One region of the Aminipila luticellarii genome, then DNA from elsewhere that is predicted to be linked to it. Evidence: predicted binding sites of a transcription regulator. Region 1 holds the regulator's gene; each other region holds the start of a gene.
The links. The regulator HrcA, encoded in region 1, represses chaperone genes, less so after heat shock. The targets are predictions, from matches to a motif close to TTAGCACTCNNNNNNNNNGAGTGCTAA.
Positions count from the first base shown of each region.

Region 1 (10,055 bases):
TCCCCTTTAATCGGAATACCGTGCCCGGCTGAGTTCCCGCAGGAATGCTATAGGATACCTTTTCACTTAAGGTCGGTACGATTATATCATCGCCTAACGCCGCCTGCGCATAAGAAATCGGCATCTCAAGCCATAAATCCTGACCGTCCCGTTTAAACAGCGCATGCGGTTTGACTCGGATTACAACATACAGATCTCCGTTAGGCCCGCCGTTGGTTCCCGGTTCTCCCTGACCTCTTATGGATATCACAGACTCGTTATCCACGCCTGCCGGAATATCTACTGAAATAGTAACAGTCTTTCGAACCTTTCCTGTTCCGCTGCATTCCGGACAAGGCTTCTCAACCACCTGACCGGTTCCTCCGCAGGTCTGACATGTAGAAACGCTCTGGAACTGTCCAAAAGGCGTTCTCTGAGTCGTACGCACTTCACCGGTGCCGTCGCAAGTCGGACAAGTTTTCTTGGATGTTCCCTCTGCCGCGCCTGTTCCGTGACACTTGTCGCACTCAACATATTTAGTAAGACGCATTTGCTTCTTTGTGCCGAAAGCTGCTTCCTGGAAAGAGATAACAACCTCCTGCTGCAGATCCCGGCCTTTCGCCGGTCCGTTACGCCTTCTGGAACCTCCTCCGCCGCCGCCAAAGCCGCCGCCGAACATTCCTCCAAACATGTCAAATATATCTTCAAACCCGCCAAAGCCGGCACCGCCGCCTCCAAAACCTGCACTTGGATCCACGCCGGCATGACCGAATCTATCATATTTACTCTTCTTGTCAGGGTCGGAAAGAACACTGTACGCTTCATTTATCTCTTTAAATTTTTCTTCGGCTTCCTTGTTCCCAGGGTTCTTATCAGGATGATACTTCATGGCCATCTTTCGGAAAGCACTTTTTATCTCACTCTCACTGGCGCCCTTCTGAATTCCAAGGACTTCATAATAATCTCTCTTATCTGCCATTTCTTTCTCTCCACTCTGCATTAAATTAATATCAACTTCTTTACGAAGCCCGCACACTACATTGTAACGGATTATAAGCACTCCCTGCCTGAAGGAGTGCTTATCTTTTCATATGTTATTGAAAGCCTGCACACCCCATCACAGAGGTAGCAGAGCTTCAAACCGTATCAATATTACCCCATGCAGGTTCATATGTCAACTATTTATCTTCATCTACTACTTCATAATCAGCATCTACAACATTATCATGCTTTGGTGCATCCCCTTCCGGAGCCGCATTGCCCGTACCGCCTGCCATATTCGGATCAAATCCGGCCGCACCGCCTTGCTGAGCTGCCTGTGCCTGCTGATACATTTTAGCTGAAATCGTATGGAATTGTTCTGTCAGCTTATCGGTCTTATCCTTGATCTCATCTAAGTTATTGCCTTCAAGAGCTTTTGAAAGTTCATCCTTAGCTGCTAAAATACTTGCTTTTTCCTCTTCGGACAGGCTTGCATCCAGATCCTTCAGATTCTTTTCTGTTTCATAAACAAGAGTTTCCGCTCTGTTTCTGATTTCTATTTCTTCTTTCTTCTGCTTATCTTCTTCTGCGAACTTTTCAGCTTCCTTGACCTTAGCCTGAATTTCTTCATCCGAAAGCTTGCTTGAAGACGTAATCGTGATTCTTTGTTCTTTACCTGTACCCATATCCTTAGCGCTTACATTCACGATACCGTTTGCATCGATATCAAATGTAACCTCGATCTGAGGGATTCCACGAGGTGCAGGCGGAATTCCGGAAAGCTGGAAACGTCCCAGCGTAGTATTTCCTGCTGCCATTTCTCTTTCACCCTGCATTACGTGAATATCTACAGCTGTCTGATTGTCAGCAGCAGTGGAGAATACCTGACTCTTCTTTGTAGGAATCGTCGTATTTCTTTCGATAAGTTTTGTAGCTACTCCGCCTAATGTTTCAATAGAAAGGGAAAGCGGCGTTACATCCAGAAGCAATACGTCATTTACTTCACCTGTCAATACGCCAGCCTGAATAGCTGCACCAACAGCTACACATTCATCCGGGTTAATACCTTTAAACGGATCTTTGCCTGTTACTCGTTTTACAGCATCCTGTACTGCCGGAATTCTTGTGGAACCGCCGACTAAGATTACCTTCGCAATGTCGGCATTGGTTACGCCGGCATCCTTCATAGCCTTCTGCATAGGTTCAATCGTTCTGTTTACAAGATCAGAAGTCAGCTGATCGAACTTCGCTCTTGTGATATCCATATCCATATGCAGCGGACCTTCAGCGCTCACTGTAATGAATGGAAGATTGATGTTTGCTGTCTGAGAACTTGAAAGCTCCTTCTTTGCTTTTTCTGCCGCTTCCTTCAATCTCTGATGAGCCATTTTATCTGCTCTTAAATCTATGCCATGTTCCTTGGCAAAGGTATCGGCCATGTAGTCGATCAATACTTTATCGAAGTTATCTCCGCCCAGCTTCGTATCGCCGTTTGTTGCTAATACTTCAAATACACCGTCACCCAGCTCCAGAATAGATACATCGAAGGTACCGCCTCCCAAGTCATATACTAAAATTTTGTGATGTCCGTTATCCTTATCCAGTCCATAAGCCAGAGATGCAGCGGTAGGCTCGTTAATAATTCTTTTTACATCAAGACCCGCGATCTTACCGGCATCCTTTGTTGCCTGTTTCTGAGCGTCTGTGAAGTAAGCCGGTACTGTAATAACCGCTTCTGTTACCTTTCCTCCCAGATAGCTTTCAGCGTCTGCCTTTAGTTTGCTTAAAATCATCGCTGAAATATCCTGCGGTGTATACGGCTTTCCATCAATTTCAACCTTGTAATCAGAACCCATATGTGTTTTGATGGATGAAATTGTTCTGTCCGGATTGGTGATTGCTTGTCTCTTTGCCGTTTCGCCGACCAGTCGTTCCCCGTTCTTTGTAAAGCCAACTACTGACGGAGTCGTTCTATTTCCTTCCGCATTGGCGATTACTACAGGTTCACCGCCCTCCAGGACAGCTACGCAGGAATTGGTAGTTCCTAAGTCTATACCTATTACTTTTCCCATGATATGTTACCTCCTAATTTGCGACCTTTACCATACTTGGTCGTATTACTTTACCGTTTAATTTATATCCTTTTTGTAAAACCTGAGTAATATGTCCGCTTTCATATTCGCTGCTTTCCTCAGTCATCACCGCGTTATGAAAGTTCGGATCGAACTCGATTCCCATTGCTTCTATTTCTTCTAACCCGCTTTTTTCCAATACCCCCTTGAAAATCTTAAATATATTGTTCATTCCCTGAACAAAGCCTTCGTCACCCTCACCGTGTGCAAGAGCTCTTTCGAAGTTATCTATTACATCAAGCAATTCTGAAACGAGTTTCTCGTTTGCATATGCATAAATGTCACTTTTGTCTTTCTCTGTTCTTCTCTTATAATTCTGAAAATCCGCCATAAGCCTCAGATACTTTTGATTGGCTTCTTCCTCTGTCACAGCCTCTGGTGACTTTTCTTCCCCGGCATTCTCAGGCTGTGCCTCTTGCCCTTCTGTTTTTGCCCCTTCTTCTGTAGACTCCGCCGCTTCCGTACCCTCAGTTTCCTTGGTTTCCAGATCATCTGCTGCGATCTCTTTTTCCACAGCCTTCTGCTCTTTACTCATCGTCCTCGTTACCTCCTATCAGTTTAAAAGTATTGTTCAAATTTTCAGTTACATACTCGATAACGGAAGTTACCTCGTCGTATTTCATTCTCGTCGGTCCGATTACACCTATCTTGCCCACAAGCTTCCCATCTATGTGATAAGTCGCTGTAATCAAACTGCAATTCTGCATCATGTCATCTGCGTTTTCATTCCCTATAGTAATAATCACACCATTTTCTCTTTTTATGAGCTTCTTGGTAAAATCCTCTTTTTTATCTAATAGTTCCAGAAACATCTTAGCCCTATCTATATCATTGTATTCCGGTATGGAAAAGATATTGGTCAATCCATCCATGTACAAATTTACGTTCAACATCTTCTCTAAAGTCTTCATGAAGTTCGGCATAATATTCTGTGCCAGCATCCCCATCGCCTCTAAATCCGTTTCAAAGGACTTTATAATATCCACCGTCAGTGCCTCGCTGATGGTCTTGCCTTTGAAGTTGTACGTCATAGATTTGGACAGCAGTTCAATATTCTCTCTCGTGTACGGCACCTTAAGCTTCAATGCTGTATTGGAAACCTTACCGCTTTCTGCTACAATCATCAGCACTACAGTACTTTGATCGACCGGAAGAATATTAATGAATCTGAGCAGATCTTCATCTGCTTCGGGTGTCATAGCAAAAGAAGTTAAATTGGTGATTTCAGATAGTAGGCTGGCTGCGTGCTGAATGGTTTTTTCAAACTCCGATATATCGCTGTGCAGCTTTTCCGATATTACCTGTTTTTCCTCTATCGTCAGTTCCTTTTTTCTCATCAGTTCATTGACATACAGTCTGTAGGCTTTGTCTGAAGGAACTCTGCCTGCCGAAGTATGAGGATGTGTTAAAAATCCCATATCCTCCAAATCCGACATTTCATTACGAATCGTAGCCGGACTTACGCCTAACGCATACTTTTTAGAAAGAGTTCTGGATCCAACCGGCTCACCTGTTCTGATAAAATCACCGATGAGGGCTTGCAGTATTCTCAATTTCCTTTCGTTTAAATCCATTTTTCTCACCCTTTCTTGTTAGCACTCGCATCACCTGAGTGCTAAATCTAGTTTTAATTTAACACTCTTAGGTATTAATGTCAACACTTCTTGCAAAAAAACATATAATTTTTTGCATCCGGACAAAATAGTTGACAAAAATGGGCAATATAAAAGCCGGACCTGCCAAATAAGGTGTTTGACAGGCCGGCTTTTACATTTCGTAATTCGTCGTTTTCTTTTACTTATTTTTTTTACCTAAGTATGCTTCCTGTATGGTCGAATCCGCCAAAAGCTCTTTTGCACTTCCGGAAGCTGTGATGACTCCCTGCTCCAGCACATAAGCTTTGTCCGCTACAGAAAGCGCTTTAAACGCATTTTGTTCCACAAGCAGAAGTGTTTTCCCCATTTGTTTGATTTCTACTATAATCTCAAATATGGTATTGATTAAAAGCGGGGCTAACCCTAAAGAGGGTTCATCCAGCATGATTAAATTGGGATTGGACATAAGCCCTCTGCCCATGGCAAGCATCTGCTGCTCTCCTCCCGACAGCGTACCGGCAATCTGCTTTTCTCTTTCCTTTAATCTGGGAAAAAGATTATACACCTTTTCAAAATCTTCGTTGATGCCTTTGGTGTCATTTCTAAGATATGCGCCCATTTTTAAATTTTCATGTACCGTAAGGTTCGCAAATATGATACGTCCTTCAGGTACTTGACAAACTCCCGATTTAACAACCTTATGAGCTTGCTTCGGAAGCGGCCGCTCTTCATAGAGCACATCTCCCTGATATTTCACCATACCGCTTATAGCATTTAATAAGGAGGATTTGCCTGCGCCATTTGAACCAATAATGGTAACGATTTCTCCCTGCTGTACATCGATGGATACCCCTCGGAGGGCATGAATACCGCCATAGTGTACATTAAGATTGTTTACCTTCAACATGGATATCTTCCTCCTTCCCCAGATAAGCTTCGATTACCCGTTTATCGTCCTGTATCTCATCGGGAGTACCTTCCGCCAATGCTTTCCCAAAATTCAATACAAAAATTTTATCACAAAGTCCCATGATCAAATCCATGTGATGCTCTATAATAAGAACGGTCAGATTAAAATCATCGCGAATCTGCCTGATCAACTCCATCAGCTGAATCGTTTCTTCCGGGTTCATACCGGCCGCCGGTTCATCCAGCAGTAAAAGCTTGGGATCTAAAGCTAACGCTCTGGCTATTTCCAGCTTTCTTTGCATGCCATAGGGCAGATTTGCCGCCACCATATCCCGCACTTCCCAAAGTCCCATCAGTTTAAGCAGCTCGGACGTCTTTTGATTCAATATGTCCTCTTGTTTGCAAAAGGAGCCTGCCCAAGGCAGTATGATCTTCGTAAAGGGTATTCTCCTTGGAAGAATGGATTGAAAAAGACCGTAGCTTCCTGAACGGTGACAGGCAGTCAGTACATTTTCAAAAACACTGAGCTTCTTAAAAAGCCGAATGTTTTGAAAGGTTCTGGTAATACCTCTCTCTGCAATTTCATAAGGTTTCAGGGGCTTCCAGCTAAAGCGTCTTTTTACCCCATTTGCAAAGCCTTTTCCATAGGGATCGGCTCCTGCGATCGGATCCCCGTAAAATAAAATTTCTCCCTCACTCAAGGTATATACCGCTGTAATCAAATTAAAAATGGTGGTTTTTCCCGCTCCATTCGGTCCGATCAGACCAAAGATTTCACCTTCCTTTATGGCAAAACTGACATCTCCTACTGCCGTCAGGCCTCCAAACCGCTTTGTTACATTTTTCATAGTCAAAACGTCTGTCATCCCTCTGCACCTCCCTTTTCTGCTGCATTGACCGTCCCTTCTTCCTTTTTATGACCAAGTCTGCCAAAGAAGCGAGCAATGCCCTTGAGGCTGAATTCTATACCGCCAAGCATCCCCTGCGGTCTGGTGATCATAATGATGATAACCGCAGCTCCATATACGACCAGTCTCCATTGAGCGAACTCTCTGAGAAGTTCCGGCAGGAATGTCAGAATAAATGCGCCTACTACACTTCCGGTGATGCTTCCTAAGCCCCCGAAAATGACCATAATGGTCATCTCTGTGGATTTAGTCAGCTGGAACATAAGAGGCTGTATAAAGCCCAGATAATGTGCCCATAGTGCCCCTCCGATTCCTGCATAAAGTGCAGAAATAGCCAGAGAAGTCATCTTATAGCTGAACACATTGATTCCGATCGCCTGAGAAGCCAATTCCTCTTCTCTTACAGCAATCATATTTCTTCCGTGTCTTGATTTAATGAAAAAGGCCATAGCGGATATGCCTATAATATTAATTACAATTACATTGGTCAAAGTAGTGTCTAAAGGAATTCCCGGCAAACCTCTGGCGCCGCCTACATATTGCAGGTTATCAAATATTAAACGTACAGCTTCCCCAAACCCGAGCGTTGCAATACAAAAATAATCCCCCTTTAAGTTCAGCGTAAAATACCCGATAAAAAGAGAAGCGAGCATTGCCGCAATGCCGCCGATCAGTATGGCGGCGTAAAAGGGAATACCAAAATTCATCGTGCAAATAGCTGAAACATATGCCCCTATAGCCATAAATCCCGCATGTCCAAACGAAAACAAGCCGGTGAAGCCTGTAAGCAGAGACAAGCCCAAAACGACCATCAAATTGATACCTACCAGAATCAGGATACCTTCGATGTAAAACCAACTGAACATAGAAAGTACCTCCTTTACGCCTTATCTTCAGTAATCTTTCCCATGATACCGCTAGGTCGGATTACCAATACAACAATAAGTAATGTAAATGCAATTAAATCCCTATATTGAGATGCGATGTAGGCAGAGCTCAAGGTTTCAATCAACCCCAAAAGCAAGCTTCCCACTACAGCTCCGGGCAGACTTCCCAATCCGCCGAATACCGCAGCGATAAAGGACTTGTTGGTAATGACACCTATTTGCGGATATACCGTATACTTCATCCCGAACAACATCCCTGCTACACCGGCCAGCATACCTCCCAGCAAGAAAATGACAAAGATGATTCGGTTTACATTTACCCCCATTAAATTACTTCCTCTTGAACTATAAGAACAAGCTCGGATGGCCAGACCCACCTTTGTTTTTTCAATAATAAATACTAAAATGGCCAGGCTGATTGCTGCGATGACAAACATCAAAACATCAATTCGACTGACCGAAATACTGCCAAAGGTAAACGGCACAGGATTGAAAATTTCGGGATAGGTCTTAAAGGTTGGTCCTATAGTAGCTATCACTAAATTTTCCAAGAATATAGAGGCTCCCATAGCTGAAATGATAAAATACAGGGATGGTGCATTTCTTTTTCGCAGGGGGCTGTAAGCCACCTTTTCCAGAACTACAGCTATCAGCCCTGCTCCTAAGGCGGCTATGATCAGTGCTCCTAAAAAAGACATAGGTAATAAGTGCAATGCATATAACCCAATATATGCTCCTAACATAATAACTCCGCCGTGAGCAAAATTGGAAAAATTTAAAATACTATATACTAATGAATATCCTACTGCCATCAGTGCATAAATGCTTCCGATAGACAGACCGTTTATCAACTGTTGTAAAAATACACTCAACTGCAAACCCTCCTAACATGTTTATTAAAATAAGGCAGTTTCAGGAACTGCCTTATTTGGTTGAAGTCCTACGACAAAATACTAATTTGCACCATACTTCTGCATAAATGCATACTCATACTCACCTGTCTCAGGGTTCAGCTGGATCTTCTGAATAGCAGCTTCTTTTCCTTCTGGGTTATGGGTTTTTTCGCCAAGCTTTATAGTTCCCGTAACACCCTTGACCTGTACCTGAGTAAGTGCATCGGTTATAGCCTGAGGGTCTGCACTTCCTGCCTTTTCTATAGCTGCTAATAATACCTTATATGCGTCGTGTACCATGTAGCAATTTATTTCCGGAGTCGTGCCGTATTTGGCTATGTAGGCTTCTGTAAGAGGTTTTACTTCCGGGTCATTATAGTCAAAATGGTTTACAACATAGCTTCCCTCCAACGATTTTCCTGCCATCTCAAATAATGTATCTGACGGCCATCCGTCTCCGCCCATCAAGGTGGCGGTTATACCCAGATCTCTTGCCTGATTTGCACTTAATGCTACTTCTTTATAATAATAAGGCATCAGAATAACATCCGGATTTGCTTTTTTTATCTTCGTTAACTGCGGTCTGAAATCTGTATCGCCTGCCTTAAAGGCTTCTTTCGCAACGATCGTTCCGCCCTTTGCCTCGAACGTTTCAATGAAATACTGCATAAAGCCCTGAGAGTAATCGCTCGCTACGTCATACAGAATAGCTGCATTCTTATATTTTAAAACATCTGCTGCGTATCCGGCAGCCACAGAACCTTGATAGGGATCGGTAAAGCATACACGGAAATTGTATTTATTTACAGATCCGTCATCCTTCACGGTAATCTTAGGATTTGTAGCAACTGTTGCAATATCGGATACTCCCGCAGACTCCAGTACACCGGTAATTGCCAGTGCCTGTGCGGAAGCATTTGGTCCTAAGATAGCACAGACCTTATCCTGAGATACCAATCGTTTTACTGCATTCACTGCTTCATTGGCATCCCCCTTCGTATCGAGAGCGACTAATTCCAGCTGACGGCCTAATACTCCGCCGTTTGCATTGGTTTCATCGATCAGCATCTGAACCGTCTGGCTTTCACACTTTCCCCAAGGGGCCTGATCTCCTGTCAGGGAACCAATCCAACCAATCTTAATGGGATCCTTTGTTGCGTCACCGCTGGCTCCGTTGGTGCTTCCGCAACCGGTAGCCGCAAGCAGGAGCACCATGAGGATGCTCACAAATAGAGTCCATTTTCTCTTCATTCTTTTTACCTCCTAAACACACAATATAAATACAAATTGACCGAATAAAAGCTTATTTTATAAACCATTTTCGTTCTTGATTTGTGATAATTATATGAAATTGATTCAAAATGCTTCAAGAAGCTTCAAAAAAATATTATAAATTTTTAGAATTAACTGAATTTTTTGTCTCATCTTCAACTTTGTCTTATTTATTTCCCCTTAATGAGCAAATTTGTTAAAAAAATATATGTACACATTAAAAGTATATGGTTGTCACATTCATTATAGACAACAAAAAAGTGGCTTCACCACTTCCTCCAATATAAACAACTAAAAAAAGAAACTGTTTCAAAAAAATCAGTCTCTTTTAAAAGTTCCCCTTATCTATTCCGGTCTTATTTCATTTATTCGGCCTCTTCATACACCATTTTTTTCTTAAGGATAAGCCATCCGTCATACAGCTTATCCAATACCGCATCATAAGCCTTAGCAATAGGCGGACTGGAGAAGATGATAACGCATAAAGAAGCTGCACCAA
Region 1 is NZ_CP035281.1:1,132,783-1,142,837, reverse strand. Features, by position in the region: gene dnaJ (molecular chaperone DnaJ) at 1-958, opposite strand, end outside; gene dnaK (molecular chaperone DnaK) at 1,158-3,032, opposite strand; gene grpE (nucleotide exchange factor GrpE) at 3,046-3,627, opposite strand; gene hrcA (heat-inducible transcriptional repressor HrcA) at 3,620-4,666, opposite strand; gene EQM06_RS05155 (ABC transporter ATP-binding protein) at 4,887-5,594, opposite strand; gene EQM06_RS05150 (ABC transporter ATP-binding protein) at 5,572-6,462, opposite strand; gene EQM06_RS05145 (branched-chain amino acid ABC transporter permease) at 6,459-7,370, opposite strand; gene EQM06_RS05140 (branched-chain amino acid ABC transporter permease) at 7,385-8,263, opposite strand; gene EQM06_RS05135 (ABC transporter substrate-binding protein) at 8,345-9,535, opposite strand; gene EQM06_RS05130 (acyltransferase family protein) at 9,922-10,055, opposite strand, start outside.

Region 2 (10,055 bases), 270 kb from region 1:
AGGCGTCCAATAAAATAAAGGCGCAGGAAAAGAAGGTCAAGCAGAAAGAGAAGAAACAGGCACAGAAAGAAACGGGAAAAATTAAAAAGCAAGAAAAAAAGGAAAAGCTAGAAGCTCAGAAAATGCAGAAAAAGGCAGAGCTTGCAGCGCGTACCCCATTACAAAAAAGAGTGGATCGAAAACTCAAAATGAAGAGAATCCTGCCAAAGGTAATTGTTTTACTGGCCTTGGGCATACTGGTATTTGTAGGAGTTCGGTTCGGATCTCAGCTGATTCATTTTGCCGAAGAAAAGTTTCCTGCTATTTCTTCTTTACATAAAACAGATTCCGATAAAAAAGCAGAAAAATCGGCAGATCAGAAAACAGAAAAAGCCGATGAAGAGACTGCTGAATTATACATAGGCGGAAACACCGCATTAAAAGATTTTTACTCGGAGGCGTTAAAAGAATTTCTGGGCTCGGAAGGTAAAGAAACCGAGAAATATTGCAGTGCATTTAATACAGGCGATGCCTATAAAAGTTTAATAGCAGGCAAACAGGATCTAATTTTAGCTGCTCCGCCGACGGAGAAGGAGCTGGAGATGGCAAAGAAGGCGAAGCTGGAATTACAAAAGGCTCCGGTCTTAAACGGAGGATTTGTATTCCTTGTTCATAAGGATAATCCTGTGGAAAGCCTGACTATGCCGCAATTAAAAGGAATTTACTCAGGTACTATTACAAACTGGAAGGAACTGGGCGGAAAGGATGAACCGATTGTTGCCTACCAGCGGGCGGAGAATACGGGCAGCCAGCGGGGAATGTATCAATACGTGGTCAAAAAAGAGGAGATCATGAAGACTTCAATCAAGATGAAGGTGGGTGATACAGAGGCTGTAGTAAAAGACATTTCCTCGGAAAAAGGAGGAATCGGATACTCCTACTATTATTACGTGGCAAGGCTAAAAAATAAGAACGACGTTAAAATGATTGCCGTAAACGGTGTAGAGCCGGCTAAAGAGACTATTGAATATGCTCAGTATCCCCTGACAACGTATACGTATGTAGTTATTGCGGAGAAGGAAGACGGGAGCAGCATGGAAGGCACGAAAGAAGAAGAACGGCTCACGAAAATCGATTTTATTCGATGGCTTTTAAGTGAGGACGGTCAGAAGCTGGCAGAGAAAAAGGGTTTTATAAAGCATAGTAATCGATAAAGAGGTGGCCATATTGTATTTATTTTATTCCATATTGAGCAGCATGCCCTATTTTGTAAGCACTTTGTTTATGGTCAATCTAGTTATTGCGTTTACGATTATTTTTCTGGAGAGAAAAAATCCGTCGGCAACCTTGGCTTGGATCATGATATTATTTTTGCTTCCTGTAGTGGGTATTCTGTTTTATTTTATGTTTTCACAAAATCTTTCCAGAAAGAAGATTTTTAAATTGACGAGATTTGAAGAGGAGATCATCCATACTTCCCTTCAAACGCAGATCAAAGAAATGAAAAACGGAGAATATTCCTTTACCACTAAAGCGGCGCAGTATTGGAAAGACTTGATCCGGCTGAACCAGGTTTATGGGCAGGCGTATTTTACGCAGGACAATAAAATAAAGATCATAACAGATGGACAGGATATGCTGAATAAACTTCTGAAGGATATCAAAGTCGCCCGGCATACGATTAATATACAATATTTTATTATAAAAAATGACATGGTCGGGAGAAAACTGATTGACGCCTTGACAGATAAAGCAAAACAGGGGGTGGAAGTCAGGCTGCTGATTGATGCAATGGGCGGAAGACAGCTTTCCAAAAGAACAGTGTGCATTCGGGAGCTTATGGCAGCAGGCGGACAGGTGGCTTTTTTCTTTCCGCCTAAATTGAAATTTCTGACTATGAAGTTAAATTACAGAAATCACCGTAAAATTGTTGTGATCGATGGTGAAATCGGGTATATCGGCGGCTTTAATATCGGTAAAGAATATGTAGGCATGAAAAAAAAGTTTGGTTATTGGCGGGATACGCATCTTAAGATTTTAGGGGGATGTGTTCAAGATCTGAACGCCAGATTTCTGATGGACTGGCGGTCGGCCTCCAAGGAAGAACTGGTTCTTTCGGAAGCCTATTACAGTGACATTATTAAAGGGGGATGTACGGGAGTACAGATCGTATCCTGTGGTCCGGATCAGGGAAAATCACAGATAAAGCGTGGGTACATGAAAGCGATAACCTCCGCCATGAGAAATATTTATATTCAGACGCCTTATTTTGTACCGGACAACAGTATGCTGGAATCGTTAAAAATGGCGGCACAGTCGGGGGTGGATGTGAGGCTGATGATTCCGTGCATGCCGGATCATATGTTTGTATATTGGGCAACCTATGCCTATGCCGGAGAAATGATTCGATCCGGTGCAAGGGTTTTCGTATATGACAAGGGCTTCCTTCATGCCAAGACTTTAGTGGCGGACGGAGAGGTAGCGTCTATTGGTTCTGCAAATTTTGATGTGAGAAGTTTTAAATTGAATTTTGAAGCCAATGCATTTTTCTTTGATGAAAAGGAAGCGCGTAAAATGGAGGATATTTTTGAGGAGGATATGGCGGACTGCCATGAGCTGACGAAAGAACTCTATGCTCAAAGAGGTCTGGTCATAAAGTTTAAAGAGTCGGTTGCCAGACTTTTGACGGATATACTGTAAAGAAGGATAAAACAACGGGGCTGTTGCAAAATAGAAAATAAATGGCTTTGCCTGTAAATTCACTATTTTGTAACAGCCCCTTAGTTCATATGTTTTGAAGCCCTGCTGCATCTTTAATGCAGTTCCGGTAGTTTTGCTGCCGAAAAGCTTTCTGTTACCTAGGAATGCAGAGTTTCATTCCTACTCTTAGGTTATATGGATCAATGTCAGGGTTTGCTTCCATGATGGCGTTCAGTGTAACCCCGTGCATTTTGGCGATCATGTATAGGGTATCCCCTCTTTCGACGGTGTACAGCGTACCCTGACAAGCCGGTTCCGCAGGCTCCATACCCGCTGTGGGATCCATTTCACCCGGAATGCAGATTTTTGTTCCGATTCTTAAGTTATATGGGTTCTGGATACGGTTTGCCATCATCAGATCGCAGACGGATACGCTGTACTGTTTACAGATAGAATAAAGGGTATCACCCGGCTTGATCGTATAGACCTCCACACAATAACATTTTCTTTTCATATTCCTTCAATTCACCCCTTGCGCAATTTCATATACTATATACTATTTGCATGAACTGTATTTTGTGATAAAATGTTCGAGTATAATTTTGAAATAAGGGGACTGCAATCCCGGGGGATCTAAGTGGCGGCAGTTCACTAATATCTAAACTACTGAAAGGATGGTATTATTTTGAAGAGATTTTTTAACCCGACTATTTTGGTTTTAATACTGATTATGGTAGTGTTGTCGTTTACCAGCGGCCGCTTTTCCAATCCGCTGGATTGGCTGATGAGGATGGCTCTGTCTCTGCCCGCCATCGTGATCGGCCTGTCATTTCATGAATTCGGCCACGCAATCGCTGCATATAAGCTGGGGGATATGACTCCTAAATATCAGGGAAGGGTGACCTTGAACCCTATGGCGCATATGGATCCTTTTGGCTTTTTATGTCTGTTGATTGCCGGTTTTGGATGGGGAGTCCCCGTTCAGATCGATCCCAGGAACTTTAAAAATCCCAGAAGAGATGAACTGATCGTATCGGTGGCCGGTGTAGCGATGAATCTGCTGATTGCCATAGCTGCTGCCGGAATTTTGAAGCTGTTTTATCAGTTTGCCGCTTCTTTTATTGCGATGTCTTATATGGGCGGTATTGTACAGCAGATTTTGATAAATATTATCCTGATCAATCTCGTCTTGATGATTTTCAATTTGCTGCCGATACCTCCTTTGGATGGGTTCGGTATCATCACCGAATTGTTCAATTTGAGAAACACAGAATTCTATTATAAAATATATGATAAGGGTTTTCTGATTTTAATGGTGCTTATTATCTTCAATATCACCGATTTAGTCCTTACGCCGTTAGTGAGCTTATGCTACAGCGGTATCCTAGGCCTATTTTTCTAGGTCATTTTTCGGAACAGCTTTCGAAAAAGCTTTCTTGTATGGAACCTCATCCTCCGGGATGAGGTTTTTAAATGCTCTTTTGACACAGGATAATTTTTTAGCACTCTCGAGGTAAGAGTGCTAAAAATGTTGTTTACTTTTTGCAAATAGAGGTATAAGATAACATTATAAGGAAACAACAACATGTAAGGGAGGGAAGATTAATGAACTTTGATAAATATACACAAAATGCGCAGAGCGCAATGATGGATTGTCAGAACATAGCGATTCAGGAGGGGCACCAGCAGCTGGACGGAGAACATTTACATTTAGCTTTGATGAAACAGCAGGAAGGTCTTATTCCCAAACTGATTCAATATATGGGGAGCAATCCGGCGGACATTGTCAGAGACTTGCAGGAAGAGCTGGATAAACTGCCAAAGGTGGCCGGAGGAGATGACAATATCTATTCCACAAAGCGTTTAAGCAAGATTCTGATGGAGGCCGAGAAGATTGCCGCCAACTTTAAGGATGAGTATGTAAGTGTAGAACACATTTACTTGTCCTTGCTGGAAGAGAAGATGACTCCTTCCGCAAAAATTTTTAAGAAGTATGGTATTACCAAAGAGAAGTTCTTGCAGAACCTGACCAAGGTACGGGGCAATCAGAGAGTGACCAGCCAGAATCCGGAGGAAAATTATGAAGCCCTGAGCAAGTATGGAAGAGATCTGGTGGAAATGGCCAGAGACGGAAAGCTGGATCCGGTTATCGGAAGGGATGCAGAAATTCGTCATGCGATTCAGATATTATCCAGAAGGACAAAGAATAATCCGGTCTTAATCGGAGAACCGGGTGTCGGTAAAACGGCAGTCGTGGAAGGTCTTGCCCAGCGAATTCTAAACGGCGATGTGCCGGAAGGGCTGAAAGATAAGACCATTTTTGCCCTGGATATGGGTGCTTTAATTGCCGGAGCAAAATTTAGGGGCGAATTTGAGGAAAGGCTGAAAGCAGTTCTGAATGAGGTGGAAAAATCAGAAGGACGAATCATCCTATTCATCGACGAAATCCATAACATTGTGGGTGCCGGAAGGACCGAAGGCTCGATGGATGCCGGAAATCTGTTAAAGCCAAAGCTTGCAAGAGGGGAACTGCATTGTATCGGAGCGACGACTTTAGACGAATACAGAAAATATATTGAAAAGGATGCAGCACTGGAAAGGCGTTTCCAGAAGGTGCTGGTGGATCAGCCTACAGTAGAAGACACCATTTCTATTTTGAGAGGGTTAAAGGAACGGTTTGAGATTCATCACGGAGTAAGGATAACAGACGGGGCGCTGATCGCCTGTGCCACGCTGTCCGACCGATATATCAGCGACCGATTCCTACCGGATAAGGCTATTGACCTGATGGATGAAGCGGCTTCCAAGATTCGAACCGAGATCGACAGTCTCCCTGCGGAGCTGGATGAGATCTCCAGAAAGATCATGCAGCTTGAAATCGAAAAACAGGCCCTGTCCAAGGAAACGGACAAGGCTTCCAAACAGAGACTGGAAAATCTGGAAAAGGAACTGTCGGAATTAAAGGCTGAAAATGCTTCCATGAGGGCGCAGTGGGAAAACGAAAAGAAATCCATCACTGATGTAAAGGCGGTAAAACAGCAGGTAGAGGAGGTAAAGCATCAGATAGAAGATGCGGAGAGAAAGTATGATTTAGAGCTGTTGGCAAAGCTGAAATACGGTACGCTGCCTGAATTGGAGAAAAAGCTTCAGGAAGCTGAACATGCCCAGAAAGAAAAAGTAGAAAGAAAGCTGTTAAAGGAAGAGGTGACCGAAGAAGAAATTGCGGAGGTGGTGGCCGGATGGACCGGAATACCGGTAAGCCGTCTGGTGGAATCCGAACGGGAAAAGCTTCTAAAGCTGCCTGAAATCCTTCACAAGAGGGTCATCGGTCAGGAAGAAGCAGTGACGGTGGTGTCCGAGGCTGTTTTAAGAGCCAGAGCAGGCTTGAAAGCAGTGAACAGACCAATCGGATCCTTCATTTTCTTAGGACCTACCGGCGTAGGTAAAACAGAACTGGCTAAAACACTTTCAGAAGCTCTGTTCGACACAGAAAAAAATATGATTCGAATCGATATGTCCGAATATATGGAAAAACATTCGGTAAGCCGTCTGGTAGGAGCTCCTCCGGGATATGTGGGATACGATGAAGGCGGTCAGCTGACAGAAGCGGTCAGAAGACGACCTTATAGTGTGATCCTCTTTGATGAAATAGAAAAGGCACATCCGGATGTATTCAACATTTTATTGCAGCTTTTAGATGATGGGCGTCTGACCGATAATCAGGGGAGAACGGTAGACTTTAAAAATACCATTGTCATCATGACTTCAAACATTGGCAGTCCATACCTGATCGACAACATCAATCAGGATGGAACCATTGATCAGAAGGTAAAGGATCAGGTTTCAGAGGAAATGAAAAAATACTTTAAGCCGGAATTCCTGAACCGAATCGATGATATTGTGGTATTCTCGCCGTTGACGGAAAATCAGATCATCCGAATTATCGATATTTCTCTGGTGTCCTTAAGAGAACGGCTGGCAGATAAAAATATATCCATTGAACTGACGGACAGTGCGAAGAAGCTCATTGCAGATGAAAGCTATACGCCTGCTTACGGGGCAAGACCGGTCAAGAGATATTTACAAAAATATGTGGAAACTGAAATAGCCGCGATGATCATCAAAGGAGAGGTCATGGACGGAAGCAGGATATTATTGGATGCCGGCGGGGAAAAACTGACTTTTAAAGTTCAGTAATAATATAATTGACAAGGGTTTGGGAATATGTTATAAATTTCATATAAGCTGTTTTTGCGACTGACGGAAATAGGTGGGCTGAACCACCGGGAAACAAAAACAGATCTCATGCCGACCGTCTGGGCAGTACCATGTTTGTGGTGCTGCCCTTTTTTGTACATTTGTACGAGCAGGGAATTCTATTTCCTGTCTGAGGCAGCTCCCCGCCAGATGGTATGAGGAATGTTGAAAAGGAGTTGGCGATATGAAAGAAATGAACGAGTGGAAGAATTTCACAGAAGGAAGCTGGACGCAGGAGATTAACGTAAGGGATTTTATTCAGAAGAATTACAGCCCTTATGATGGAAATGAAGAGTTTTTAGAAGGACCTACTTCCCGCACGGTGCGCATGAGACAGCGGTTTGAGGAATTGCTCCGGGCAGAACAACAGCAGGGCGGCGTGTACGCTATTGATACGGAAACCGTCATCACGCCCACCGCTTTTAAGGCTGGATATCTATGCAAGGAAGAAGAGATCATAGCAGGCTTTCAGACAGACGAACCGCTGAAACGTGCCTGCAATCCGTTCGGCGGGATGCGTATGGTACACAATGCCTGCGAAGAGTATGGACAAAAGGTTTCCAAAGGGATAGAGCAACAGTTCTGCCAGCATAAGACTCATAACGATGCTGTGTTTGACGCGTACACCGCAGATATTCTTGCCGCAAGAAAGGCAGGAATTATTACCGGACTTCCCGATGCCTATGGACGGGGACGTATTATCGGAGATTACAGAAGAGTCGCTTTATACGGGATTGATTTTTTGATCGAAGGAAAAAAATCAGATAAGCACGAGCTGGGGAAGAGTGCCTTATCGGAAGAAAAGATTCGTTTGTTAGAGGAACTGGCAGATCAGATCAAGGCATTGCAGGATATGAAAGAGATGGCAGAGGAATACGGATATGACATTTCCCGTCCGGCTGAAACCGCTAAGGAAGCCGTACAGTGGTTGTATTTTGGCTATCTTGCCGCCATTAAGGAGCAGAATGGCGCCGCTATGAGCTTGGGCAGAGTTTCCACTTTTCTGGATATTTATTTTGAACGGGATCTGGCGGCAGGGCGGCTTTCAGAAGCGGAAGCGCAGGAAATCATGGATGATTTTGTGCTCAAATTAAGAGCTGCAAGACATTTGCGCACACCGGAGTACAACGAATTGTTCGGCGGAGATCCCATGTGGATTACGGAGGCTGTGGGCGGAATAGGCGAAGACGGCCGGCATATGGTGACGAAAACCTGTTACCGCATGTTGCATACTCTGTACAATCTGAAACCGAGTGCAGAACCCAACCTAACCGTGCTGTGGTCCAAAGACCTGCCGAAGAACTGGAAAAATTACGTGGCCCGTGTATCCATAGAAACCGATGCACTGCAATATGAGAATGATGACATCATGCGGCCGGTCTATGGAGACGATTATGCCATCGCCTGCTGTGTGTCAGCCATGAGAGTGGGAAAGGATATGCAGTTCTTCGGAGCCCGGGCAAATCTGGCAAAACTGATGCTGTACGCAGTAAACGGCGGAGCCGATGAATTGAAAAAAATACAGGTCGCGCCAAAGATGCCGGTATGGGAAGAAGAATATCTGGAATATGAGCCCTTAATGGAAAGAATGGACTTTTACAGGAACTGGCTGGCAAAGACCTATGTGGATGCGCTGAATATTATTCATAGGATGCATGACCGATATGCCTATGAAAAGAGTCAGATGGCGCTGCACGACAGTGAAGTCCGTCGCCTGATGGCTTTTGGCATAGCCGGTATGAGCTGTCTGGCCGATTCCCTGTCCGCCGTAAAATATGCCAAGGTAAAGTGCGTGCGAGATCCGGAGAGCGGTTTGGTCACGGATTTCATGGTGGAGGGGGATTTCCCCATGTTCGGCAACGATGACGACCGGGTGGATGAGATCGCTTATGAACAAGTGGAAAAATTCTATCAGGCTCTTCGGGAATACCCTCTGTACAGAGACGCGGTGCACACCTTATCCATTTTGACCATTACCTCAAACGTGATGTACGGAAAGAAGACCGGCAACACGCCGGACGGACGGCGTACGGGCGAACCGCTTGCACCGGGGGCAAATCCCATGAGCGGCCGGGAAAAGAACGGTGCACTGGCAAGCTTGAACTCCGTTGCAAAGCTGTCCTATGACGTATGCCGGGACGGCATTTCAAATACCTTCACCATCGTGCCGGACGCCCTGGGAAAAACCATGGATCAGCGAATAAGCAATCTGCTGGGGCTGATGACCGGTTATTTTTCTCAGGGAGCGCATCATTTGAATGTAAACGTACTGAATCGGCAGATTCTCATGGATGCCTATGAACATCCGGAACTGTATCCGAATCTGACCATACGGGTATCCGGATATGCGGTGAATTTCTATAAGTTATCTAAGGAACAGCAGCGGGAGGTCATTGCGAGAACCTTCCACAGCGCCGTATAAAAGAAAAAACCGTTTGAAATCTCATCTGCAAAAGAAAGCGGATGAGATTTCTTTTTATTTAACAGGAAATATCGTTTCCCGTTAAATAAAAAATAGGGAGGGCAGAGGGGGCAACCCTCGCCGATAAAGGAGGGTGCTCAGGCTGCTTGCAGCCGCCGAAGGGAACCATAGGGCCCCTAGCGGGAGTGGCGAAGCCGCTTTTTTGTGCAGAATCTGAAAAGAACTATTGAAATCTAAAATAGTTCGCTGTATAATGATATGATGTTCATGCAAATGCAAATCGTTTGCAAGATTAAAACTCCGCTGTGTCAGAAAGCAATGGACACAAAGCAGCGGTGTGAGTAGGAAGGAAATGGAATAAAAGTGAGAAAAAGTACGATATTCATATCATGTTTTATAGTTATTATGAGTCTGACCTTACTGGCCGGCTGCACCGCACCTAAAGAAAAGGCGGCGGATCAGAACGACGCAGAAGCGAGAGATACCAAGCCCATCGTAGCAGTAACCATTGTTCCGGAAAAAACCTTTGTGGAGGCGGTCTGCGGAGATCTGGCAGAGGTCATTACCATGGTTCCGCCGGGAAGCAGTCCGGAAAACTATGAGCCTGTTCCTCAGGCCATGGAAAAGTTTTCAAAGGCCAGCGTTTATTTTGCCATAGGCGTCCCTACCGAGCAGGCCAATATATTGCCCCATGCGG
Region 2 is NZ_CP035281.1:864,281-874,335, forward strand. Features, by position in the region: gene EQM06_RS03970 (PstS family phosphate ABC transporter substrate-binding protein) at 1-1,193, shown strand, start outside; gene cls (cardiolipin synthase) at 1,207-2,679, shown strand; gene EQM06_RS03980 (LysM peptidoglycan-binding domain-containing protein) at 2,834-3,193, opposite strand; gene EQM06_RS03985 (site-2 protease family protein) at 3,365-4,081, shown strand; gene clpB (ATP-dependent chaperone ClpB) at 4,285-6,876, shown strand; ZMP/ZTP riboswitch at 6,923-7,008, shown strand; gene pflB (formate C-acetyltransferase) at 7,130-9,358, shown strand; gene EQM06_RS04000 (metal ABC transporter solute-binding protein, Zn/Mn family) at 9,722-10,055, shown strand, end outside.
Region 2: the regulator HrcA is predicted to act here: its motif matches at 4,179-4,205, upstream of clpB (ATP-dependent chaperone ClpB).

Region 3 (10,055 bases), 530 kb from region 1:
GAGCATTCGTCTCATCCGGCTGCTCATGGCATTGAAGGTCGAGGTCAGTCTGCCGGACAGCGGAAGGATCAACCATCGATAGATGGGAATGGATACAACCTCCAGAATCCAGATGATGACCGAGAGTAAAACGAACAGAGCGATTACATATGCCACAACATCATATCTATAGCGGCTGACCCAATTCTGCACGGTTGGAAAGTGCTGGTATAGAATCGCAAAAATACCCTCCTGATTGCCAGAAAAAATACCGCTGGCAAAATGAAAGGCAAAGATAATTCCAATAATGAATATAAAGCTGTTCAGTATGGATAAAAATGAGTTTTCTACTCGATTTCCCGTAATTGGATGTAGCAGGCCCATGAGTAAAGGCATGGCAAAAATACCTGTTACTAAAACTGTTATCATATTGATATGATTCAATAAGTTCATAGAGGCTCCTTATATTTATGCTGAATAGAATCATTATACTATGCAAGCATGTCGCAGCAGGATTCAATGATTCCTTCTTTACGGCGAAGCCGTATTTTAATGAATGGAATCATTATACCACAAGGTAGGAAACAGAAACTACCGACAGAATATACCAAAAATTCGGTGGACGATTCGGAATCCATTTTTAAGAATCTCCACAATATCTCCATAAAGGCTTGATACTATGAAAAGAACAAAATGTATGCTGAATGGAGATACACGAAGTTGTTAGGGAGGACTATTTGTGGGAAAAAGATTAATCAAGAAGAAACTTAAAGTAGATAAGATGACGTGCATAGGCTGTGAGACCAGAATTGAAAATGAAATAAACAAAATGGATGGTGTTTATGGGGCGGAGGCCAGTTATACGGCTTCCTGTTTAACGGTTACCTATAGTCCGGAGGAAGTATCCCTGGGAGAAATTATAAAAACCGTAGAAAAGCTTGGCTATAAAGTACGCCGGGAGAAGAATGCCCCGGTGAAAGTATCAGGGAGAGCATCGAATAAAGTATCAGCCGAAGCATCAGGTGCAGCATCCGAGCATGAGCCTGAAAAAGGTTCCAACAGTCAGCTCATCACCATGGGAATCCTTATAGCCGGCATATATCTTATCATAAAAAATACTATAGGGTTTAATTTCATACCGCAGATAACCCCCAATATGGGCTACGGCATTCTGTTCCTAGTGGGGATGCTGTCCTCTATTCATTGTGTCGCTATGTGCGGGGGAATTAATCTATCCCTCTGTGTATCCTATAAATTTGAACAGGAGGGACAGAGTAAGTTCTCTAAATTCTTACCAAGCTTTCTATACAATGGAGGACGAATCCTATCCTATACGGTGATAGGCGGGATCGTGGGAGCATTGGGCTCTGTGTTTACTCTTTCCAATGCGGGGAGTGCCTTTATCACCATAATTGCAGGAACCTTTATGGTAATTATGGGATTGAACATGCTGAATGTATTTCCTGCACTCCGAAAACTAAATCCCCACATGCCTAAGCTCTTTGCCAATAAGATACATAGTGCCAAGAATAGCAAAGGCCCTTTTGTCGTGGGATTATTAAATGGTCTGATGCCATGCGGACCGCTTCAAGCCATGCAGCTGTATGCACTTGGAACGGGAAGCTTCGTGTCAGGAGCCGTGTCCATGTTCGTATTCAGTCTGGGGACAGTGCCGCTGCTTTTTGCATTTGGAGCATTCGGTTCCATGCTCAGCTCTAAATCAGCCAAGAACATGATTAAATGCAGTGCCGCACTGGTGATTGTATTAGGTGTTGTTATGCTGAACAGGGGAATGGCTTTTACCGGTATGACTCTTCCGTCTGTTTCAGCGGAATCCGGTAACAGTGCAATCATGAGCACGGTGGCCGGAGAGGAACAGCAGGTGACTACCAGCTTGGACGGAGGGAGATATTCCCCGATTGCTGTGCAGGCAGGGGTTCCTGTCAAGTGGACTATAGAAGCAGGGGCAGAGGATTTGAATGGATGCAACCGTGAGATGATTATTCCGGAATACAACATTCAGCAGGAATTACAGCCGGGGGAAAATGTCATCGAATTTACGCCGACTAAAACTGGCACCTTTGGATATAGCTGTTGGATGGGAATGGTGCGGAGCAGCATTACTGTCGTTGAAGATATTAAGGGGGAGGATGCGGCTAAAGCGGCCAAGGCTGCGGGAGAATCAGCGGGCGCAAACACCGGAGGTTCCATGAGCTGCTGCGCAATATAATATAATTTGTAATGAAAGAGCATTGTATGTTATATTGTTGGTATGGAGGAAGAGGTTATGCTGGGAGAAAAGAAAAAGGTGCTGATCGTGGATGACGAGCCTAAAATCGTAGAGGCGGTCATGGCTTATCTTGAAAAAAACGGATATGATCCCTTCGCAGCTTATGACGGAGAAAAGGCACTGGTATTATTTCATAATATTCACCCGGATCTGGTAGTCTTAGACCTGATGCTGCCTAAGCTTTCAGGAGAAGAAGTCTGTAAGGAAATCCGGAGAATGTCCCGGGTTCCGATCATCATGCTGACCGCTAAGGTGAGTGAAGAGGAAAAGATAATCGGGCTCAATATCGGAGCAGATGATTATGTGACAAAGCCTTTCAGTCCCCGAGAACTCATGGCAAGGATAAACAGCCTGCTGAGACGTGCCGATGAAGGGGTGTCTCCGCTGTTTCACATCATGAACTGGAATGATGGAGACTTGAAAATAGATTTAAATACGTATACGGTGAAAAAGTCAGAAAAAGAGGTCAGCTTGACGCCGATTGAATTTAAGCTGCTATGTGCGATGATGAAATATCCGAGAAAAACATTTACGAGAGAAGAATTGATCAACCTTGTTCTGGGCACAGAGTATGATGGGTTTGACCGAACCATTGATTCACACATTAAAAATTTAAGAAGTAAGATCGAAGCGGATTCGGCAAATCCCAAGTATATCATCACTGTTCGCGGCATTGGATATAAATTTGATGGAAAGCTGTAATGGATGAAGAGAGGAAACACATGAATGTTAGTCTGAAATTTAAATTGACCCTGTCCTATGTGCTGCTTGCTCTGATTTTGGTCAGTTCTTTTTTGTTTGTATCCAACTATGTGCTGGAAAAAAAGTTTCAAACGTATATTGTTCATACACAGGAAAAGAAAAATCAGGATATTGTACATCTGGTGACAGAGGAATTTGGAGAGAACGGAGAATTTCCGGATATGGAAATCCTGAAAAGTATTGGCAATACGGCTGTAACCCAGGGGTTGATTCTGATGGTGTCCGACGTAAAAGATAATCAGCTGTTCTGCATGAGTACGCTGGACAGCCGGGTGTGTGACAATATGCTGGAAAGCATGCGATCCAATATGGCAGGGCGGTATCCCCATTTTGACGGGAAATATGTTGAAAAGGATTATGACGTTGTAAAAAAGAATAAAAAAGTGGCAACGGTTACTTTGGGGTACTATGGACCCTATTTTTATAATAATGAAGACATCCAATTCATAGAAATACTGAATAAGATATTTATTGGAATAGGCTTAATTTTTCTCATAATCGCCATATTTTTAGGGATGTATATGGCGGACAGAATGTCTTTGCCTATTAAAAAAGTCATCAAAAAGACCAGACAAATTGAGGGAGGAAATTATACGGAAAGGTTGGATTTTGATTCCGGAACCATTGAGATCAATCAGCTGATTCAAAGCGTGAACAGACTGGCAAGCTCGCTGGAAGGGCAGCAGCTCTCCCAAAAACGTATGGCGAAGGACTACGCTCACGAGCTTCGAACGCCGCTGGCCGCTCTGCAATCTACGCTGGAGGCTATGATTGACGGGGTATTGGAGAACACGCCGGAAAGACTGGAGGGATGCAGAACAGAGATTTTGAGGCTCACCAGAATGCTGGCGGATATTGATAAAATTGTACAAATAGAGAACGACAGTCTGCAAGTTCACAAGAGCCGATTCGACGTACTAAGTGTAATCCGTCCGGTTGTTTCCAATTTCCAACAGGAACTGGAAAGCCGGAATATTAGAGTGGAAGTAGGTCCTGCCCCTTGTGAGGTCTACGCAGATAAAGATAAAATGATTCAGGTGGTTGTGAACCTGCTGTCTAACGCCATCAAATATACAGATAACGGTGGAAAAATTGAAATTTCAGCCGGTAAGTACGGAGACTGGGTAAGGTTGACCGTGTCGGATACAGGGCTGGGGATAGCCGCAGAAGACATTCCCAATATCTTTGACCATTTATACCGAACGGATAAGTCCCGGGATCGGAATACAGGCGGTTCCGGTATCGGATTGTCCGTGGTAAAAGCCATTGTAGACGCACATGGGGGAACGATTGAAGTAAAGAGCGAATTGGGCAAAGGGAGTGTTTTCACGGTTCAGCTTCCCTTGCTTAAATAACAAAATGGGGAGCTTGTCGCTCCCCATTTTGTACGGACTCGCATTATTTAATTTCAATTTGAAGCTTGCTGGCAGCCGGTTCCGATTTCGGAAGTGAAATCTTTAAAACCCCATCCTCCAGCTTTGCGTCCACATTTGCCGCATCAATATCTTTCAGATATACGGAACGCTGCATGGAACTGCTTCTGCGTTCTTTGTGAAGATAGCTTTCTTTTTCTTCATTTATTTCTTCATTTTTTTCTACCTTAATGATCAGATAATCATTTTGATAGTCCAGCTTAATTTCTTCTTTTTTGATACCAGGCATTTCTGCTTCTACTAGATAGGCATTTCCCTGATCCTTTACATCCATTTTAAAGACTCCTGTTTCCGGGGCTCTGAAACCAAATGGACTGTCATTGAAAAAGTCATCTAACATATTGTAGAAGTCTATAAAATCGTGTCCATCTCTCTTTTGAAGCTGATTTCTGTTTAAAGGTGTTAATCCAAACATATTGACTCCTCCTTTTTATATGTTTATACATCATGTAATTTTGTTAGCACTCTCAATTGGTGAGTGCTAACTTTAAATAAAGAATACCGCTTGTTTTATATTTTGTCAATAGATTTCAAAAAATATTTTAAAAGTTTTTATAGAAGATGTTTTTTGTTATAATAAGCTTAAGGTGAATAAAAATCTACGGAGCGTTGATTGAAAATGATTTAATCTGCGCTTACTCTATATATGGAGGTGGCAGCATGGATTGCAGCAAAGTAGGAGAGCTGATATTAAGCTTACGTAAAGAAAAAGGAATGACGCAGAAGCAGCTTGCTGATCGGATGAATATTAGTGACAAGACAATCTCCAAGTGGGAGCGGGGTCAGGGATGTCCGGATGTATCCCTGCTTCGGGAACTGTCCAAGGTATTGGAAGTAAATATTGAGAAAATATTATTGGGAAATTTAGAGCCAAATGATGCAGACAAAGGGAATATGAAAAAAATTAAGTTTTATGTGTGTCCCACTTGCGGAAACATACTGACTGCTACCGGTGAAGGCGAAGTCTTCTGCTGTGGACGGAAATTGGCAGAACTGGTTCCGAAAATAGAGGATGAAACACATCGATTGAACGTGGAGCAAATAGAAGATGACTTTTACATTACAATTGATCATGAAATGAGTAAAACACATTTTATCAGCTTTGTAGCCTGTGCAGCTCATGACAGGATGTTGCTGGTCAAGTTGTATCCGGAGCAGGCGGCAGAAGTGCGTTTTCCGGTTATGAGAAAAGGACAAATTTATTTTTACTGTAATCAGCATGGCTTGTGGGCCAAGGAATAGAACGGCATCTAAAAACGCTCCCCGCCGGCATAGATTGCCCATCGGGGAGCGTGATACTATTCTAAATTAGAAGCCATTTTTAAGCTGCGGTGTAATAAATCACACCAGAGGAAGTGGTCACTGTTCCTAATGTGGTATTTTCTACAACAAAGGTTTCTGCATGACTTGCTGCGATTGTGCCTGTTTCTGCTACTGCGAAAGTGTACGTTTCACTATTTGTGCCGTCAGACAAGCTGACATAATAATACGCATTTGTTCCCGCCTTACAAGGGACTGCGTCGGTATTGGTCACTTCAATGGACAATACGGAATCACTGCTGTCAGTATTGAAAGGAGTACCACTTGTCACAGTGATAGCAACTTGTGCCATAAAAACTCTCTCCTTACTATTAAATTTGAAAGGAAATACTTCCACTTGTAATGTATTCAGAAATAAAGTTTGTGTGACTGTCAGGAGTAAAATTAGAACCTAAGTATTCCAATTATCATATTATTATAGTGGTGATATTAAAATGAGTTTTATGGACTTGACCTGCATGGAGGCTGTCAGTTTAATAAGTGGCGCCAAGTGCTCCGCATGGAAGAACGATCCGTTGCGAATTGGATGTAATTTTACGACCTATCTTTTCTTTGAACTTCCCCCTGCTGTCTTTTTGAATCCTGTGAAAAGGGCAAGGCTGATTCTCTTTAAAATGCCTATGAATGTTATAGAGATTCCGTCAGCATTTTGGAGCAATCAGTATTCTGTTTATCCCTTACTGGATTTTTTCAGTGTCTACAGCGGCTGGTATATCCCTCCGAGATTTGATGATAGTTTGAGAGTAGACTATGAGGATCAGGCTTGCATAAGCTACACTGAAATAGATATCACAGCAATCGCGGCAGCGTGGAGTCAAGAAAGAATGGAAAACAAAGGACTGTTTCTGACCGGAGCACCCAATGGGCGGCAGCTCATGTATGCATCGGATCAATACGAGACGGCGGGCATGCGCCCAAGACTTCGGCTGACCTACGAAGAAATATCCAGACCGTTAAGTGCAGCTCCATGCACAGTAGAAATTAATAGATAAAAAACCTCTGTAAAGCGGTTAAAAAGGCATATGAGCATTGAGCGGCTGATATGCCTTTTTTCTGTAAGACCACATTTCAACCCCCAAAAACCACATTTCAGCGAACAGGTATTGAAAAATATAACATAAAGTGAGTATTTAGAGAAGAACAATCTACCTGAGTTGGACAGAGAAAAAATAATAAATAATATTTCTGACGAAATCACAGACCAGCAAATCATAACAAAATATCAACGTTAAAACCACGCATGGTTTTAATGATATACTACCCAGACTGCTTTTATATGCGTATAAAATCCCAAAATTGGTAAAGAATTTTAATTAATTAAAAATTTCCTATTGATTTGTTAATAAAATAGCAATTATATGAACTTTTTATACAATAATTTAATAAATGGATGCCTGGTAGATCTTGCCGCCGACATGGTATGAAAAGAAATCTTACGAGGGATGGGCGAGGAGATAAGATCTTCCGGTCTATTAAAAAATAACGATTAAAGCTATATGCTTTAAAAGAATTTTGGATATAAATTATCTATTGCAATATAATGATGAAAAATGTATAATAACCACATAAAGATATTGTTAATGTTTTAACATGAAGGAGGAAGTTAGTATGGGAAGATTTACATTACCAAGAGATATTTATCACGGAAGCGGTTCCTTATCTGAATTAAAGAATTTAAAAGGTAAGAGGGCATTTTTGGTGGTAGGCGGCGGTTCTATGAAACGTTTTGGATTTCTGGATAAAGCACAGGGCTTCCTGAAAGAAGCCGGAATGGAGGTGGAATTGTTTGAAAACGTGGAACCAGATCCAAGTGTAGATACTGTTATGCGCGGCGCTGAAGCCATGAAGAAGTTCCAGCCGGACTGGATTGTTTCCATGGGAGGCGGTTCTCCAATAGATGCAGCAAAGGCGATGTGGGCATTCTATGAATATCCGGATACGACTTTTGAAGATTTGATCACTCCTTTCAGTTTCCCGGAATTGAGGACGAAAGCCAGATTCTGTGCCATTCCTTCCACTTCGGGAACAGCCACAGAAGTCACTGCTTTTAGTGTTATTACAGATTATGAAAAAGGGATCAAGTATCCTTTAGCGGATTTTAATATAACGCCTGACATTGCCATTGTAGACCCTGAGCTTGCAGAAACAATGCCGCCGAAATTGACGGCATATACGGGGATGGATGCAATGACGCATGCGATTGAAGCCTATGTATCCACTCTCCACTGTGACTATACGGATCCTCTTGCACTTCATGCCATTAAAATGGTGCATGAATTCCTAAAAAAATCTTATGACGGGAATAAGGAAGCAAAAGAGAGGATGCACAATGCACAATGCCTGGCCGGCATGGCATTTTCAAATGCACTGCTTGGAATCGTACATTCTATGGCGCATAAGACGGGAGCTGCTTACAGCGGCGGGCACATCGTCCACGGCTGCGCCAATGCCATGTATCTGCCTAGAGTGATTCAGTTTAATGCCAAAAATTCGGAAGCAGCCGGCAGATATGCTGAAATTGCTCGATTTATCGGACTGAAAGGGGATACCGAAGAGGAATTGATTGATTTACTGGTGAAAGAAATTAAAGCCATGAATGATTCTCTGGATATTCCTTGCTGCATTAAGACCTATGAAGGCGGTATTATCGATGAAAAGGAATTTATGGATAAGCTTTCAAAAATAGCAGAACTGGCTATAGGTGATGCCTGCACCGGTTCTAATCCAAGAATTCCTACTCAGGAAGAAATGGAAAAGCTGTTGAAGGCCTGTTATTATGGAGAAGATATTGATTTCTAATGCTGCGGTAATATACCAGTCCAACCATGTTAATCCGTAAAAAATATATAATAAAAAAGAAAGAACTCCTTGGATTATAGTGATTCAAGGAGTTCTTTCTTTATCCTCTGCGCATTAAAAAATCAGAAGCTAATGAATAGAAGGCAGTGAGCTTAAATTATTGTTTTCAGAGCCGTCGGGAATAGATTTTAAATATTCCGTATTGCCGCGATGAGAAACGCCTACGCCCATAATTCCTCCCCGTTTAGCCAGTTCAATACACTCTTCCTTGGAGAGAATGCTGTTATCGGACAGTTGATAACCTGTCACGCGCCCGCTGCTTTTGACCAGACCGGTAATGCGTTTGGCATCGCTGGACGGAGTAGGTATTTGATCCAGAGTATTGCGTGCCAGTGCTGCATCCATTGTATTTTTTTGGTCGTTCATAATCGAACCTCCTTTTCTTTCTTTTTCATTTGTATTCTGCGTAGAATACAGGGATTTTATGAATGGTCACAGAAATTATTTCAAAGGTTCCCTATTCACCATTTTGTTTAAAATCACATACAATGAAAGTATATATTATAAAAATAATGAGGTGGTGTTTTTGGCAGTATTAGAAGTAAAAAACATCCAAGAAAAGTATCAGGCATTAAACGGAGAAATAACCGCATTAGAAAATATAAGTTTTCATGTGGAAAAAGGTGAATTTGTCAGTGTAGTCGGACCCAGCGGGTGCGGCAAATCAACACTGCTTTCTATTATTGCAGGGCTTCTAAAACCGACCGCAGGAGAGATTTATGTAAAGGGAGAAAAAATTGAAGGGGTAACGACTCATATTGGATACATGTTGCAGAAAGATAACCTGCTGGATTGGAGAACGATTTATAAGAATGTCATGCTGGGGCTGGAAATACAGAAGAACGTAACTCATGAAAATGAGGCAAGAGTGATAGAATTGTTAAAGACCTATGGACTTTATGAATTTAAAGATAAGTACCCGTCTCAACTATCTGGAGGAATGCGGCAGAGGGTCGCTTTGATCCGAACCCTTGCCATTAACCCAGATATTTTGTTATTGGATGAAGCTTTTTCCGCGCTGGACTATCAGACCAGACTGGCGGTAACCAATGATGTCTACGGCATATTAAAACAGGAGCAGGTAACAACTATTATGGTTACCCATGATATACCGGAAGGAATCAGTATGGGAGATAAGATTGTCATGTTGAGTGCCAGGCCGGCTGTGGTGAAGGAGGTTCTGGCTATAGACTTTGAAATGGAAAACAGGAATCCTTTAAATTGCAGAAACAGTCCAAAGTTTGGAAAATATTTCGATCATATTTGGAAGGAGCTGAGCAGCAATGAATGAACAGATTGTTTCCAAGGAAAGAACCCTGTTTTTAAAAAAGCAAAAACATCGGAAGCAGATGATTCTTTTTTGGCAGATCGGAATTTTAGTATTTTTGATAGCTCTTTGGGAAATATCAGCC
Region 3 is NZ_CP035281.1:600,504-610,558, forward strand. Features, by position in the region: gene EQM06_RS02760 (transglutaminase-like domain-containing protein) at 1-432, opposite strand, end outside; gene EQM06_RS02765 (urease accessory protein UreH domain-containing protein) at 719-2,209, shown strand; gene EQM06_RS02770 (response regulator transcription factor) at 2,267-2,971, shown strand; gene EQM06_RS02775 (sensor histidine kinase) at 2,992-4,386, shown strand; gene EQM06_RS02780 (Hsp20/alpha crystallin family protein) at 4,430-4,879, opposite strand; gene EQM06_RS02785 (helix-turn-helix domain-containing protein) at 5,125-5,706, shown strand; gene EQM06_RS02790 (hypothetical protein) at 5,786-6,076, opposite strand; gene EQM06_RS02795 (hypothetical protein) at 6,219-6,776, shown strand; gene EQM06_RS02800 (iron-containing alcohol dehydrogenase) at 7,393-8,583, shown strand; gene EQM06_RS02805 (DUF3892 domain-containing protein) at 8,713-9,009, opposite strand; gene EQM06_RS02810 (ABC transporter ATP-binding protein) at 9,170-9,934, shown strand; gene EQM06_RS02815 (ABC transporter permease) at 9,927-10,055, shown strand, end outside.
Region 3: the regulator HrcA is predicted to act here: its motif matches at 4,923-4,949, upstream of EQM06_RS02780 (Hsp20/alpha crystallin family protein).